2 regions of the Rhodococcus sp. Eu-32 genome follow, and region 1 is predicted to be linked to the other one. Evidence: riboswitches for the same ligand, from Rfam matches in the RefSeq annotation. Region 1 holds a riboswitch; the other holds the start of a gene.
What was found. Region 1 has a riboswitch for S-adenosylmethionine ahead of DK926_RS00450 (ABC transporter substrate-binding protein). Riboswitches for the same ligand answer to the same signal wherever they lie in the genome.

Region 1 (4,215 bases):
CTGAGCCTGTTCTCGGTGATGGGATTGCTGGGTGCGTTCGCTGCCGAGCCGTGGATGATCGTGGCCGCGCGCCTCGGTCAGGGGATCGGCGCAGGCACCGTCAGTTCGCAGGTGCTCGGGATCATCACCGATCGGTACAGCGGGCATGAACGTGCGAAGGCGTTGGGCGCGTACAGCACTGCTGGCGGACTTGCGGGCCTGTTCGGTCCGATCCTCGGCGGAATCGTTCTCGGGGTCGCCGACGCCGACATCGGATGGCGCTTGTTGCTGGTGCTCAACGTGCCGTTCGCGGTGGTGACTCTCACTGCCGCGCTGTTCGCACTTCGCAAGGATCAGGTGCGTCGGTCGGGGGCGAGCATCGATGTCGTCGGACTGCTCGCTCTCGGGGTAGCGACGCTGTTGCTGTTGCTGCCGATGGTGTCGTCACTGGGGGCTGTGGTGTCTACGGTGCTCGTTCTCGCATCCGTCGGCACGCTCGTCGGGTTCTGGTTCTGGGAGAGGAGTTTCTCGACATCGGGCGGCGTCCCGGTCCTGCTACCGGAACTGCTTTCTGCGCGTGGTTACACACTCGGCACCGCGGTGGCGATGTTCTGGTTCGGCGCCGTGCTCGCGCTGCAAGCGGTGCTCAGTCTGTATCTCATCGAGGGGTTGAACTATCCGGCTTTGCAGGCGGCGCTGATCATGGTCGGCAGTTCGTTGCTGATGGCGATCACCTCGGCGTTCGGGTGGCGGGTGGTGGCGCGGTTCGGACGCAACGCGGTCGTCGGTGCCATCGTGCTCGAGCTGTTCGTCGTAGCCGGGTACATCATGGTCATCGCTCTGTTTCCCAGGGAATTCACCGTGCCGGCGTTCGTCGTCCTCGCCGCACTGTCCGGTCTCGCAAGCGGATTCGTCGACGCGCCCAATCGCGGTATGACGCTGGAGTATTCACCTTCCGGCGCGAACGGTGTGGCGGCAGGTTTTCTCCAACTGTCGCAACGATTGTCGGCGACGATCTCGCTCGCCGCGGTGCCCGGAATCTACTTGGGCGTTCTCGCTGCGGACAGCGAGAACTTCGGGCGGGCAGCCGTTCTGGGGCTCGGGGTCTGCGCGCTGATGTTGCTCGGATCGTTGGCGTGTGCAGTGACGGACAGCAAGAGACGGAGTGGGCAGTGACAAGGACGGCACCGAAGTTTTCGTGGTTTCTTCCTACCGGTGGCGACGACGAACGCCTCGGTGGTACGTCGCACGGAGTGCGCATTGCAGAAAACGCTGCAGCAGTGGTTGATTCCGGCCATCGCGACGCGTCGCTCGACTACCTGACCCGTCTGGCGCAGACCGTCGACCGGCTCGGTTTCCATGCGGTGCTGACGCCGACGGGTGCTCACTGCGAGGACGCGTGGTTGGTCACGTCGGCGCTGATCGCGGCGACGACGCGTCTGAAATTCCTCGTCGCGTTCCGACCCGGTGCCGTAGAGCCGGTCCTGTCGGCGCAGATGGTCAGTACGTTCCAACGACTTTCGGGTGGACGTGCACTGCTGAACGTCGTCGTGGGAGGTGACGACGTCGAACAGCGCGCGTACGGCGACACACGCGGCAAGGACGACCGCTACCGTCGAGCGCTCGAATTCCTCGAAATCGCCCGTGCCGTCGGCGACGGCAAGCCTGTCTCGACGTCGTCCGAGTTCTACACCGTCGAGCGGCCGAGCGGCGCCGGTTTCAGTGGCTACCCGCCGGTCCCGCTTCCCGACGTGTACCTCGGTGGATCGTCCGCGGCTGCCGTCGATGTCGCGGCCGCGCAGGCCGACGTGTTCCTGACCTGGGGTGAACCGCCCAGTCAGGTCGCCGACAAGATCGCGCACGTCAAGAAGGCCGCACACGACCGAGGCAGGGACATCCGAGGCGGGATCAGGCTGCACGTCATTGCGCGTGACACCGCCGACGAGGCGTGGGCGGTTGCCGAGAACCTGATCTCCGGGCTCGACGACGAGATCATCGCACGCAGGCAGAAAGCATTGCGCGGCATCGCGTCCGAGGGGCAGCGACGCATGCTCGATCTGCACGGTGGTGATCGAAACAACCTGCTGGTCGGGCCGAATCTGTGGGCGGGGTACGGTCTGGTGCGCGGGGGAGCCGGTACCGCGCTGGTCGGCAGTCACGCCGAGGTGGCCGACCGGATTCGCGAATATCAGGCGGTGGGCATCGACGAGTTCATCTTTTCGGGCTACCCCCACGTCGAAGAAGCCGAGCATTTCGGGAGGGGAGTGCTACCGCTGTTCGAATCCCCCAATACTCCGTAGGGAATGCCCCAATTGGCATAAGTGTCGTACGTAGTCGTACACTTGCCAGCGCAACACCATCCAGAGCGACCGAGAGACCTGGCTCTACGACGTCGCAGCAACCCCCCGAACAAGTCGGGAGCGGGTGCTACCGCCGGGAACGATGGAGGAACGATGCACGCCACTCACGACGCTGGGTCGATCAGCGCGGGGTTCACGACTGCTTGGGGCCGCATTCACGTCGACCTGTGTCGTCTGTGCGGTTCCAGCTGTTGTCGCTGAGCCTCGACGGCTGAGCATCTTCACCCCTCCCTAATTCAGGACACCCATGTCTGCGGTGTCCTCGCATCTCGAGATCCGGAGTATCCACGTGTCCTCACGTTCCGTTCTGGTGGGAATCGGCACCATCGCTGCCGCCAGTGTCCTTTTGACCGCGTGCGGTGGCGGTTCGTCGTCCAGCACCGCCGACGCGGGTGAGCCCCAGGCGGGCGGAACGCTGCGTTACGGCCTGTCCGGTGCGCCGACCTGCTCCGATCCCGCGCAGTCGGGCACGAATCAGACGATCTACGTCATTCGTCAGATCGTCGATTCGCTCACCGACCAGGATCCCGAGACCGGTGAGATCACGCCGTGGCTCGCGGACAGCTGGGAAGTGGCCCCTGACGCGTCGTCGTTCACGTTCACGCTGAAGGACGGTGTCACGTTCAGTGACGGCACGCCGGTCGATGCCGAGGCGGTCAAGGCCAACTTCGACTCGATCGTGAACACCCTGACCACAGCGAAGTCTCCGCTCGGCGGCAGCTACCTGTCCGGCTACGTCGGCACCACCGTCGTCGACCCGCTCACCGCGAAGATCGAGTTCAACGGTCCGAATGCGCAGTTCCTGCAGGCGACGTCGACGCCGCAGCTCGGAATTCAGTCGCTCGCCACCGTCGCGAAGCCGGCGGAGGCGCGGTGCGACGGCAGCAATATCGGTAGCGGTCCGTTCACGTACGCCGACTACCAGCAGGACAAATCGGTGACGCTCGCCAAGCGCACCGGATACGACTGGGGCTCGGACGTGTTCGGCCACGACGGTGAGGCATACCTCGACACCATCGAATTCACAGTCGTCCCCGAATCGGGTGTCCGTACCGGCAGCCTGTCGTCGAATCAGCTCGACGCGATCAGCGACGCGCTTCCACAGGATGCCCCGCAGATCGAGGCCACCGGCGGACGGATCCTGACGACGTCGAATCCGGGCACGCCGTTCGGCATCCAGCCCAACGTGACTCGGGGTGCGCTGCAGGATCCCGAGGTGCGCAAGGCCCTCGTTCCGGCGATCGACCGTCAGGAACTCGTCGACACCATTCTCGGCCCGGACTTCAAGACTGCAACCAGCACGCTGGCCAGCAGGACTCCCGGCTACACCGAACTCGCGGACGTCACCTACGACCCCGAGAAGGCGAAATCCATACTCGACGCGGCAGGCTGGGTCCCGGGAGCCGACGGCATCCGTGAAAAGGACGGCCAGAAGCTGAGTTTCAAGGTCATGTTCAGTGCCGTGTTCGCCGGTAACCAGGCAATCCTCGAGCTCACCCAGCAGCAGTTGCGTGAGGTCGGCGTCGATCTGCAGCTCGAACTGGTTTCGAATGCCGAGGCCACCGCGCGTCAGGGCACCAAGGACTACGACTCCACGTACTACAACAGCACGCGTGCCGACGGTGACATCCTGCGCACGTCGTTCGCCGTCGACGGCCGAAACCTGAACGCACGCGGCCCGATTCCCGATCTCGACGCGTCGCTGACCGAGGAACTGGCCACCACCGATACCGCAGAGCGCAACGAGATCATCGGTCGCGCTCAGCAGCAGGTGCTCGACAACGGCCTGTGGATCCCGACCATCGAGTTGTCGCAGGCAATCGGCGCAGGCTCGACCGTGCAGGACCTGAAATTCGAGGCGTCGGCCCGTCTTCAG
Region 2 (4,215 bases), on a different contig from region 1:
CCGGTCAGCGTCGTCAGCGGAACGGTCGCGGCGATCTGCGCCCACTGCGCCGTGCGTGACGTCGGTTCGACCTCACGCGGCACGACCTCGACCGGCGGTTTCAGCTCGTCCAGGTATCGGGCCAGTGAACCGAGCCGTGGGTGGTCGTAGAGCTGGGCGACGGTGATCTCGGGGAACCGCTCACGCAGTGCCGTCACCAACTGGGCAGCGGACAGCGAGCCGCCGCCGTTCTGGAAGAAGTCGGCGTTCTCGTCGGTCACCTGAGCGCCGAGGATGTCGGTCCACAGCTCGGCGACCCAGCCGGCAGTGCCTTCCAGCGCCGACGCGTCACCGAGCCCCGGCAGAGGCCAGGGCAGTGCGTTGCGATCGACCTTGCCCGACGTCCGCGTCGGCATCTCCTCGACGAGCGCGAGCCGCGGAACGAGCGCAGCCGGGAGCTGCTCGGACAGCAGCGTCCGCGCCGCATCGAGGTCGAAATTCTTGTCGGTGCTGGCGAGATAGCCGACCAGCACCGAGTTGCCTGCACCCGTCTTGCGGACCGCGGCCGCAGCACCGGCGACGCCGGGGAGAGCCTGCAGCGCGTTGTCGATCTCGCCGAGCTCGATGCGTCGACCGCCGAGCTTGATCTGGTCGTCGGCGCGGCCCTGGAACAACAGACCCTCGACTTCGAGCTTGACGAGGTCGCCACTGCGATAGGCGCGCTCCCACCCGAGCGTCGGCATCGGGGCGTATTTCTCGGCGTCCTTCGCCGGGTCGAGGTAGCGCGCGAGGCCGACGCCGCCGATGACGAGCTCACCGACCTCGCCGACGGCAACCGGCTGGCCGGACGCGTCGACGACGGCGAGATCCCAGCCGTCGAGTGGCAGGCCGATACGGACCGGACCCTTGCCGTCCATGATCGACGCACACGCGACGACGGTGGCCTCGGTGGGCCCGTACGTGTTCCACACCTCGCGACCGTCGACGGCGAGGCGTTCGGCCAGCTCCGGCGGGCACGCCTCGCCGCCGAAAATCAACAGGCGGACGGCTTCGAGCGCCACAGCGGGCCACAGAGCTGCGAGCGTCGGGACGGTCGAGACGACCGAGATGTCACGGGAAACGAGCCACGGTCCGAGATCGAATCCACTGCGGACGAGCGAGCGAGGTGCGGGAACGAGACACGCGCCGTGACGCCACGCGAGCCACATCTCCTCGCAGGACGCGTCGAACGCCACCGACAGACCTGCCAGCACGCGGTCGCCCGGACCGAGGGGATCGTCCTGCATGAACATCCGCGCTTCGGCGTCGACGAATGCCGCGGCGTTGCGATGGCTGACGGCGACGCCCTTCGGCGTACCCGTCGAACCCGACGTGAAGATGACCCAGGCGTCGTCGTCGGGGCTCGGGATGGTCAGGGTGTCGGGCAGGGGAATGTCCTGCTTGTCGGCCGTACCTGCAGCGATGCCGCCCGCCGTCACGACCGCGGTCACCTTGGCCTCACCGAAGACAAGCTCGGCGCGCTCGTCGGGGTCGTCGGCGTCGACGGGCACGTACGCAGCACCGGCGTTCAGGATCGACAGAATCGCGACGTACAACGAGAACGAGCCCGATGGCATCCGGACGCCGACGCGGTCGCCGCGCCGAACTCCCGCCCTGGCCAGCCATTGCGCGCCCTCGTCGATGTCCTCGAGCAGCTCGCGGTAGGTGATCGACGTGCTTCCGTCGTCGATCGCCATGGCGTTGGGATGCTGTGACGCCGTCGACCGCAGGACGTCGATGAGGGTGCGCTCACGAGGAGCGCGATCTCCGCGCAGAAATTCGGCAGGTATGGCTGCAGACGCCTGCGTCTTCGTCGGTTCCGATCGTGATTCCACAGACAACCGGGTGTTCCTCTTCTCGAATCGTCAACGTGATTTGTGGGTCGTTATCTCATGTTGGGTTTGCCAGAAGGTGAACGGCTGCATGGTCGAGACACCGGGCGAAGTTTACTCGCGTGGTGCGGCTTCGCCCCGCGGGTTTCCTACCTGCCGGGTTGACAATGACGAGAGTCGTTTGCCATTCTCTGTTCAGGTCATGAGTACCAGCGCAAAGCCCCGGCTCGCTGGTCGGCAACCCTCCTCCGCGGTGGGGTGCTCCGGGTGACGACCTGGCCGACGCCGGAGAACCGGTGCGGCAAGCGCGGACTCGAACGCCGTATCGGCGTGGGTCCCCGAACGACAAGGGGATAATTGTCATGACTGCTGTTCTCGAGAAGACCTGTGCACCGTTCGCTGCGGTCAGCGGCGCGAACGTGCAGGTCCCGCTCGTCGACGGAACCACCTGCAGCTACGCGAACTTCGACTACGCGGCCAGTGCACCTGCGCTCGCCGAGGTGTCCGCGCGAATCGAGGAGCTGCTGCCGTTCTACTCCAGCGTGCACCGGGGTGCCGGATATGCATCGCGGGTCTCGACGGCCGCATACGAGAAGGCCCGGGTGACCGTCTCCGACTTCGTTGGAGCGCAACAGGATTCCGTCGTGATCTTCACGCGGAACACCACCGACTCGCTGAACCTTCTCGCCGGCTGTGTCCCGGGAGACACCGTCGTGCTCGACATCGAGCACCACGCGAACCTGTTGCCGTGGAACGGGCGTCGCGTCGTCGTCGCAGCGGACTCGGTTGCCGAGACGGTTGCGCGCATCGACGCGGAACTGCGGACGAAACCTGCTGCGCTGCTTGCCGTCACGGGAGCGTCGAACGTCACGGGCGAGGTGCTGCCCATCCGCGAACTCGCGACGCTCGCGCATCGGCACGGTGCTCGAATTCTCGTCGACGGTGCCCAGTTGGTGCCGCATCGCCGCGTGAATCTTGCCGACCTGGGCGTCGACTACCTCGCTTTCTCGGGCCACAAGCTGTACGCGCCGCACGGTGCGGGTGTCCTCGTCGGCAGGCGTGACTGGCTCGACGCCGGTGAGCCCTACCTTGCCGGTGGTGGTGCGGTGCGACACGTGACCACGACGTCGACGGACTGGGCTCCGTCGCCCGCGCGTCACGAGGCCGGGACCCCGAACGTGCTCGGCGTCGTCGCGCTCGCAGCCGCGTGCGAGGCGATCACGGCGTACGAGGCGGCAGGTGCCGTCGACCACGAGCGTCGTCTGTGCACGCGGCTACGCGACGGGTTGGCCGGAATCGACGGAATCCAGCTCTTGTCGGTGTGGAACGACGCTCCGGACAGTGTGGGCATCGTCACATTTGCACTCGACGGGTACGGCCCGGGCGAGATCGCCGCATACCTGTCCGCCGAACACGGAATCGGCGTGCGCGACGGCAAGTTCTGTGCCCACCCGTTGCTGCAACGGCTCGGTTACGCAGGCGGCGCCGTGCGGGCCAGCCTGGGGCTCGGTAGTTCCGATGCCGACGTCGACCGTCTCGTCGACGCCGTCGCGCAGCTGGCCTCGTCCGGCCCCTCGTGGGTCTACGAGGAGGACAACGGATGGTGGAACCCGGTGCCCGATCCGCGCCCGTTCCCGGCGATTGCCGACGGCGGCGCAGGCGTGGGATCCCCGTGCGCGAACGGAGAGGTTAGCATCGGGTCATGACAGCAAATGTCGTGTCGCAGGGCCGATTCTGGCGCGACAGGTACGTGGATCTGTGCCGCACGGCCTCCGGGTCTTGTAGGCGTTCGGGTAGGACCTAGGCAACCTTCCCCTGCTTCCACGACAGGACATCTCATGTCGAACACTTCACCCGTACGCGTCGCCGTCGATCATGCGGGCACCTGGACCGAAATCACCGACGCCGTTCCGACCGAGGCGGTCGCCCGCATCGTCGCCGCAGACCTTCGTGAGGGCCAACAGGCTCGCACGGCACTGCGCTCCGATGCAGTGGCCGCAGGCAAGGATGCCGACAGCGTCGCAGTCTTCCTCGACATCGAGTTCCACATCGCCGACGACGCCAGGACTGCGCGTCGTGAGTTCGCGGCGTTGGACGTGCCCGCCGTTCCCGGTTCGATCCGGTACGTCGGAACCGCTGCCGGTCTGGCGGGGCTCGTCGCCGACGTGAAGGCCGCCGAGGTGGCCGACGGTGTCACCCTCGTCGCAGTCGGACCCGAGGCGCGCAACCTGGCCGACGTCGCAGCGGGCGTCGTCCCGTGGTTGGAGGACCGTGGCGTCGCGTTCCAGGTCGACGGACTGCTCGCCGCGACGGGTGCCATGCCGTCGGCGCGTGAACTCGCGTCCTGAGCGCGACTGACTGCACA

Region 2: linked by a shared signal. The riboswitch ahead of DK926_RS20540 (aminotransferase class V-fold PLP-dependent enzyme) and the one ahead of DK926_RS00450 (ABC transporter substrate-binding protein) in region 1 are both predicted to bind S-adenosylmethionine.

Annotation. Positions count from the first base shown of each region.
Region 1 is NZ_QGNK01000001.1:81,077-85,291, forward strand. Features, by position in the region: gene DK926_RS00440 (MFS transporter) at 1-1,155, shown strand, start outside; gene DK926_RS00445 (LLM class flavin-dependent oxidoreductase) at 1,152-2,279, shown strand; SAM riboswitch class I at 2,333-2,428, shown strand; gene DK926_RS00450 (ABC transporter substrate-binding protein) at 2,629-4,215, shown strand, end outside.
Region 2 is NZ_QGNK01000019.1:24,464-28,678, forward strand. Features, by position in the region: gene DK926_RS20535 (Pls/PosA family non-ribosomal peptide synthetase) at 1-1,859, opposite strand, end outside; SAM riboswitch class IV at 2,049-2,164, shown strand; gene DK926_RS20540 (aminotransferase class V-fold PLP-dependent enzyme) at 2,213-3,556, shown strand; gene DK926_RS20545 (hypothetical protein) at 3,689-4,198, shown strand.